DNA from 2 places in the Plantibacter sp. MDV22-iso1 genome. Region 1 is predicted to be linked to the other one. Evidence: predicted binding sites of a transcription regulator. Region 1 holds the regulator's gene; the other holds the start of a gene.
The links. The regulator LexA, encoded in region 1, represses DNA repair genes until DNA is damaged. The targets are predictions, from matches to a motif close to TCGAACANNTGTTCGA.
Positions count from the first base shown of each region.

Region 2: the regulator LexA is predicted to act here: its motif matches at 1,476-1,491, upstream of AC4PMY_RS05230 (Rv2578c family radical SAM protein).

Region 1 is NZ_JBZVDY010000003.1:34,344-37,747, reverse strand. It holds gene metE (5-methyltetrahydropteroyltriglutamate--homocysteine S-methyltransferase) at 1-1,699, shown strand, start outside; gene lexA (transcriptional repressor LexA) at 1,784-2,482, opposite strand; gene AC4PMY_RS15045 (LysM peptidoglycan-binding domain-containing protein) at 2,754-3,146, shown strand; gene AC4PMY_RS15040 (amino acid permease) at 3,236-3,404, shown strand, end outside.
Region 2 is NZ_JBZVDY010000001.1:1,090,262-1,093,665, reverse strand. It holds gene AC4PMY_RS05235 (GNAT family acetyltransferase) at 1-306, shown strand, start outside; gene AC4PMY_RS05230 (Rv2578c family radical SAM protein) at 376-1,467, opposite strand; gene AC4PMY_RS05225 (hypothetical protein) at 1,620-2,027, shown strand; gene AC4PMY_RS05220 (hypothetical protein) at 2,024-2,209, shown strand; gene AC4PMY_RS05215 (energy-coupling factor transporter transmembrane component T) at 2,262-3,086, opposite strand; gene AC4PMY_RS05210 (ABC transporter ATP-binding protein) at 3,083-3,404, opposite strand, start outside.

The DNA.
Region 1 (3,404 bases):
TGCCGGCGCGCCCTGGGTGCAGCTGGACGAACCCGCACTGGTGTCGGAGACGTTCGACGTGCCGAGGTCGACGGTCCTCGCGGCGCTCGAACGATCGATGGCCGTCCTGTCCGCCGTGTCGGACCGACCGGCGATCTTCGTCGCGGCTCCCTACGGCGCCTTGGGCGACGCCCTCCCGGTGCTGGCCGCCTCGGGCGTCGAGGCTGTCGGTGTCGACCTCGTCCGAGGCGGCCTGCCGGAGTCGTCGGCCGGACTCGCGTCGAAGACCGTCGTCGCTGGGGTGATCGACGGCCACAACGTGTGGCGTGGCGACCTGGCGGCCGCGGCCGATCTCCTGGCGCGCGCGGCGGAGCGCTTCCCGCAGCTCGCGGTGTCCACCTCGACGTCCCTCCTGCACGTCCCGCACGACGTGTCGGTGGAAACGAAGCTCGACCCCCGTCTCCGGAGCTGGCTCGCCTTCGCCGACCAGAAGGTGGATCAGATCGCGGTCCTCGCACGCGGCCTCACCCGGGGGCGTGCGTCCGTCGCGGCCGAGCTCACCGCAGCGTCGGCCGCGCTCGACGATCGGCTGGCCGCGCCCGGCGTCGTCGATGCCGCCATCCGCGCACGGACGGCAGCGCTCGCACCAGCCGACTTCACCCGAGGCGACTACCAGGAGCGCGCCGCGGCGCAGGAGCAGGCGCTCGGCCTGCCGTTCCTCCCGACGACGACGATCGGTTCCTTCCCGCAGACCGGCGACATCCGTCGCGCCCGCGCGCAGCGGGTCGCCGGGACGCTCGACGAGGAGGCCTACGTCGAGACGATGTGCGCGGAGATCGGGCGCGTCGTGGCGCTGCAGGAGGACCTCGGCATCGACGTCGTCGTCCACGGTGAGCCCGAGCGCAACGACATGGTCCAGTACTTCGCCGAGCACCTCGACGGGTTCGCCGTGACGGAGCACGGGTGGGTGCAGTCCTACGGTTCGCGATGCACCCGTCCATCGATCCTGTGGGGTGACGTCTCGCGGCCGGCGCCGATCACGGTCGAGTGGTCGGCCTACACACAGTCGTTGACCACCAAGCCGGTGAAGGGCATGCTCACGGGCCCGGTGACGATCCTCGCCTGGTCGTTCGTGCGCGACGACCAACCGCTCGCCGAGACGGCGAACCAGGTCGCCCTCGCCCTGCGTGACGAGATCGCCGACCTGGAGCGGGCCGGCATCCGCATCATCCAGGTCGACGAACCCGCACTCCGCGAACTGCTCCCGCTCCGGCGGGCCGACCAGGGGAGGTACCTCGACTGGTCGGTGGGCTCCTTCCGGCTGGCGACCGCGGGCGTGCGCGCCGAGACGCAGATCCACACCCACCTCTGCTACTCCGAGTTCGGTGTGGTGATCGACGCGATCCGACGACTGGACGCCGACGTGACGAGCATCGAGGCGGCACGGTCTCGGATGGAGGTCGTGTCCGACATCCGGGCGAGTGGTTTCGACCACGGCATCGGCCCGGGCGTCTACGACATCCACTCGCCTCGGGTGCCGAGCGTCGCGGAGGTGACCGCGTTGCTCGAGATCGCGCTGGAGGGGATCCCGCAGCGACAGGTCTGGGTGAACCCGGACTGCGGACTCAAGACGCGAGGGTACGAGGAGACGGTCGCCTCCCTCGCCAACATCGTCGAGGCCACGCGTGCGGTCCGAGCACGGGTCGGTGCGACCGACTGACGTCGAGGGGCCTGCACGGACGAGGGCCGGGACGATCCACGGATCGTCCCGGCCCTGGTCGGTGTCGCGGAGTGGTCCGGTCGGTCAGACCGTCCGGAGCACGGCGACGACCTTGCCGAGGACCTCGGCGTGGTCGCCGAGGATCGGTTCGAAGGCCGAGTTCCGGGGGAGCAGCCAGGTGTGACCGTCGCGCTGGCGGAACACCTTCACGGTAGCCTCCTCGTCGAGCATCGCCGCGACGATCTCGCCGTTCTCGGCGGTCTTCTGCTCGCGGATGACGACCCAGTCGCCGTCGCAGATCGCGGCGTCGACCATCGAGTCGCCGACGACCTTCAGCATGAACAGACTGCCCTTGCCGACCAGCTGGCGGGGCAGGGGGAAGATCTCCTCGACCTGCTGCTCGGCCGTGATCGGGATGCCGGCGGCGATGCGACCGACGAGCGGGACCATGGCGGCGTCGCCGACCGGGGGAGCGGAGTCGGGATCGCTGCCCTCGACGGCGCTCGGCAGGTCGATGAGCACCTCGATGGCGCGGGGACGGTTGGGATCGCGTCGGAGGTATCCGCTGAGTTCGAGCTGTCCGAGTTGGTGCGTGACACTCGACAGGGAGGCGAGCCCGACGGCGTCGCCGATCTCGCGCATGCTCGGCGGATATCCGCGCTGTGAGACCGAACGCTGGATGACGTCGAGGATCGCCAGCTGCTTGTCGCTCAGGCTCTTCCGTCGCCGGGTGCCGCCGATCTGGCGCTCCCGGGCTCCGTCGCCCGCCGTGTTCGCTGCCATCTTCGCTCCTGCCCTGATCGGCTGTCGGTGACCGATGTCGGTGGGTGGTGGTGTACTGCTTCCAACACTCGAAACTGTATCCGCACCAGCTCGTCCAGACAAACATCTGTTCGAGCGTGTCGCCGATCCCGCGCGTCGCAGGTACGAAGACAGGGTTGAGTATTCGAACAATCGAAGATATATTCGGAACACAGGTTCGTATCCGGCACTCCTGGCCGAGTGTCGGGTACGAGTCCTCATCACATGATGAGCACACTCTTGGAGGGTTGACATGAGCGCAGCACTGATCGGGTCCCACCGGGCGCTTCCCGCACGGACGGCGCAGGTACCGACGTCAGACGCACCGTCCACACGCCGACTCCGCCTGACGAAGCGCGGTCGCGTCGTCTTCACCACGCTCGCCGCCATCCCGCTGGTCATCGGCGTCGCGGTCGTCGGACTCTCCGCAGGCGGTGCCGCGGCCAACACGGCGGCGGCGGGTGCCACGTTCACGTACATCACGGTCGACCCGGGCGAGTCGCTCTGGCAGCTGGCCGAGTCCATCGCACCCGACGCCGACCCGCGCGACGTCATCGCCGAGATCATGAACCTCAACCAGCTCAGCACCGCCGGTGTCGAGCCGGGGCAGCGCCTGGCGATCCCGCAGCGGTACGCGGCCGAGTAGGCCGACAATCGGCGGGTCACCCCGCGCTGGTTCTCAGCTATCGTCGATGACGCGGTGCAACGACGCCCGCAGCATCGTCGGAGGCAAGCATGAGTACAGACGATCGGAGCCGCTCGCTGCTCCGGAAGAAGCCGATCGCGGAGATCGAGGATGAGACCTCCGGCTCGAAGCTGTTCAAGAGTCTCGGTCTCTGGCAACTCACGGCCATCGGGGTCGGTGGCATCATCGGGGTGGGGATCTTCTCCCTCGCCGGACTCG
Region 2 (3,404 bases), on a different contig from region 1:
ACGCAGCCCGAGCTGTTCCTCGTCGCGGCGGATGCCGACGGCGCCCTCGTCGGCACCGCGATGGTGGGGTACGACGGCCACCGCGGTTGGGTGCACTACCTGGCGGTGTCGCCGGCCCAGCAGGGCGGCGGGCTCGGACGGCAGCTCATGACCGAGGCCGAACGCCTGCTCACCGAACTCGGGTGCCCGAAGGTCAACCTCATGGTCAGGACGGGCAACGACCGGGTGATCGGCTTCTACGAGGCGCTCGGGTACGGCACCGACGAGGTCGCGCTCCTCAGCAAGCGCCTCATCCCCGACGCCTGACGCCGGTTCGTTCGCCCATTCTTGGGCGAGGGAGTCCTCGTTCGCCCGAGAATGGGCGAACGAGCGGGGTCAGAAGAGGGTCGGCTGGACCTGCAGGCCGGTCGTGACGAACTCCGGGGCGCGCTTGCGCAGCTCGGCCCGCTCGCCGTACCCGTCGCGCAACATGCCGAGCGCCGACGAGCGGACACCTCCGGTAGCGGGGTCTTCGGTGCCGCGCTCGAGCCCGTGCTCGCGGATCATCGGGCGGATGCGCGCGGCGAGCCACTTCCGGTACTCCTTCGGGGCGTAGGTGCCGTCGGCGTACATCGAGGTGTAGCGGTCGACGAGCTCGGGGTGCTCCCGCGACAGCCACTGCATGAACCAGGGTTTGACGCCGGCTTTCAGGTACAGGGTCGAGAAGAGGACGGTGCTCGCGCCGGCCTCGCGGATGCGCGACAGGGCGAGGTCGAGGTGGTCGACGGTGTCGGTCAGGTAGGGGAGGATCGGCATCATGAAGACCCCGACGTCGAAGCCGAGGTCGGCAGCAGCGCGGACGGTCGCGAGTCTGGCCGCCGCGGTCGGGGTTCCGGGTTCGATCGATTGCTGGAGCTCGTCGTCGTAGATGGCGATCGACATGGCGAGGTCGACGGGTACGCGCTGAGCGACCTCGGCCAGAAGGGGCAGGTCTCGCCGGAGCAGGGTGCCCTTCGTCAGGACCGAGAACGGGGTCCCCGAGTCGGCGAGGGCGTTGATGATCCCCGGCATGAGCCGGTACTTGCCCTCGGCGCGCTGATACGGGTCGGTGTTCGTGCCGAGCGCCACCGGGTGCCTGCCCCAGCTCGCCTTCGCGAGCTCCTTCTCGAGGACCTCGGCGACGTTCACCTTGACGATGAGCTGCGAGTCGAAATCCTTCCCGGCGTCGAGGTCCAGATACGAATGCGTCGGTCGGGCGAAGCAGTACACGCAGGCATGGGAGCAGCCCCGATAGGGGTTGATGGTCCACCCGAAGGGCATCACGGACTGACCGGGCACGCGGTTGAGCGCGGACTTCGCGAGCACCTCGTGGAAGGTGATCCCGGCGAACTCCGGCGTCTGGACGCTGCGCACGAGGTTGTTCAGCTTCGCGAGGCCCGGCAGCGCCGACGTCGCCTCAACCCCGAGTTCCTGTCCGCTCCACCGCATGCCTCCATTAGAACATACATTCGATTGAGGCGGCCATTTGGCATCTGTCATTGACCGTCAGAGTTTGAAGTTTTAGTGTTCCAGACACATAGAGAAAGGTGTGAACAATGGCTGTTCATCTATCTATCCAGTCCGAGGCCGACCCTCGACCCGTGCGCTCTCGAGCTGCTGTCAAGATCATCTTGGTCGGGCTGACAGCAGCGTCCGTCGTTCTCGCGCAAACGGGGCCAGCGTCGGCCTCTGAACGCGAGTCTTCGTCTGGAGGTCCGGTTTCGACCGCCGCTGCAGCCGAGCCGAGCGATCTCTCCACGGACACGATCGAAACCGATGGTGCGCCCCTCGTACTGGCGATCGTGGGCGCCGTCCTAGCGACCGGAATGGCCGCCGATCAAGCAGGTCGAACCGCCGGTGCACGGGTGTACTACGCCGGCGTATCCCTCACGCAGTACCAGGAAGTGAAGTGGCAGACGAGGGCCACGGCGGTTGCCGCCCTCGGCGTGATTATGGGGCCGGTCTTCATGGCGTCGTTCGAAGCGACCTTCTATGGATTGGCCTCTTGACCAACGGTCAGCTGCGCTTCTTCCTCGCATTCGTGTCTGCGCTGTTTGCTGCGTACGTCGTGGTGGGTGGCCTGCTCGACCCCCTCGGCCTGCAATCCGGTCAATTAGCGATCGCGTTCAGTATGGCCGTCATGATCATCGCGGCCAGTCTGCCTTCCAAGCCGGGAGACTCAGCCAAGTAGGTTCTCGGTGTGTGGTCCCAGCGTTGGGGCCACACACCGTCGCGCGACGTCATCAAGCGGTCCGATGGGCTCCGGCGGCGAGGCTCCACCACACAAGCACGGCGCTCACGAGCCAGAAGGCGACCATGAAGCACCAGTCGCGGGTGCGGAAGGGGGTGCGGGTCCGCTCCGTGCGCTGCGGATGAGCACCGAAGGCGCGGGAGTCCATGGCGAGCGCGACCCGCTCCGCGTGACGGATGGCACCGGCCAGCAGCGGCACGACGGTGCCGGCGGCGCGGCGGACGGCGGCGATCGGTCCGCGACCCTCGGCCATACCGCGGACTCGGTGGGCGGAACGGATAACCTCCAGCTCGTGCCCGAACCGCGGCACGAACCGGTAGGCAGCGAGCGCCGTGTACCCGATCCGGTAGGGCACGTGCAGCTGCTGGATCATCGCGCGGACGAACTCCGGGCCGGTCGAGGTGAGGCCGCCGATGCAGGCGAGGACGAGGAGGGCCGCGAGCCGCAGGGCCGTCGCGAGGCCGACGAGCAGCGCCCCGAGGAAGAACCGGTAGTCGCCGACCTGGAACAGCAGGACGGACTGGTCGACGCGGCTCGGGTCGGTCCACAGGCCGAAGCTGAACGACATGATCGCGACGATGAGCGGCAGCGCCACGAAGAGCAGGAGGGCGACCGTCCGCGTCAGGCTGGCTCCGACGAGGATGACGACGACCGCGAGGGCGATGAACAGCGCCGGCGTGACCGGGTCCCTCGTGAACGCCAACAGGATCATCACCGGGAGCGGAGCGCCGAGCTTCGCGAGCGGGTTCAACCGGTACAGGAATCGACCGGCCGGTGCCGTGCCCGAGGCGTACGGGTCGATCGTCGTGGCGCTCATCGGGCGGCCGCCCCGGGCAGGTCGTCGAGTCTCGACAGGTGCCGCCAGTCGGGGTGGTTCGCCAGCGAGCGCATCGCCTGGGCGAGCGGTGGTGGCCGGAGCCCCGCGCGGCGCAGGAGCTCGTCGTCGCCGAGGATCGCGGCGGTCGTGTCGTGGGCGAGCAGGCGGCCGTCGGCCATGACCGCGACGTGACTCGCGTGATCGGCGACGAGCTGGAGGTCGTGGGTCACGACGAGGACCGTGGTGCCCTGCGCGTTGAGGCCGGCGAGGAGGTCCAGGAGCTCGTTCGCCCGCGCCCGGTCCTGACCGAAGGTCGGT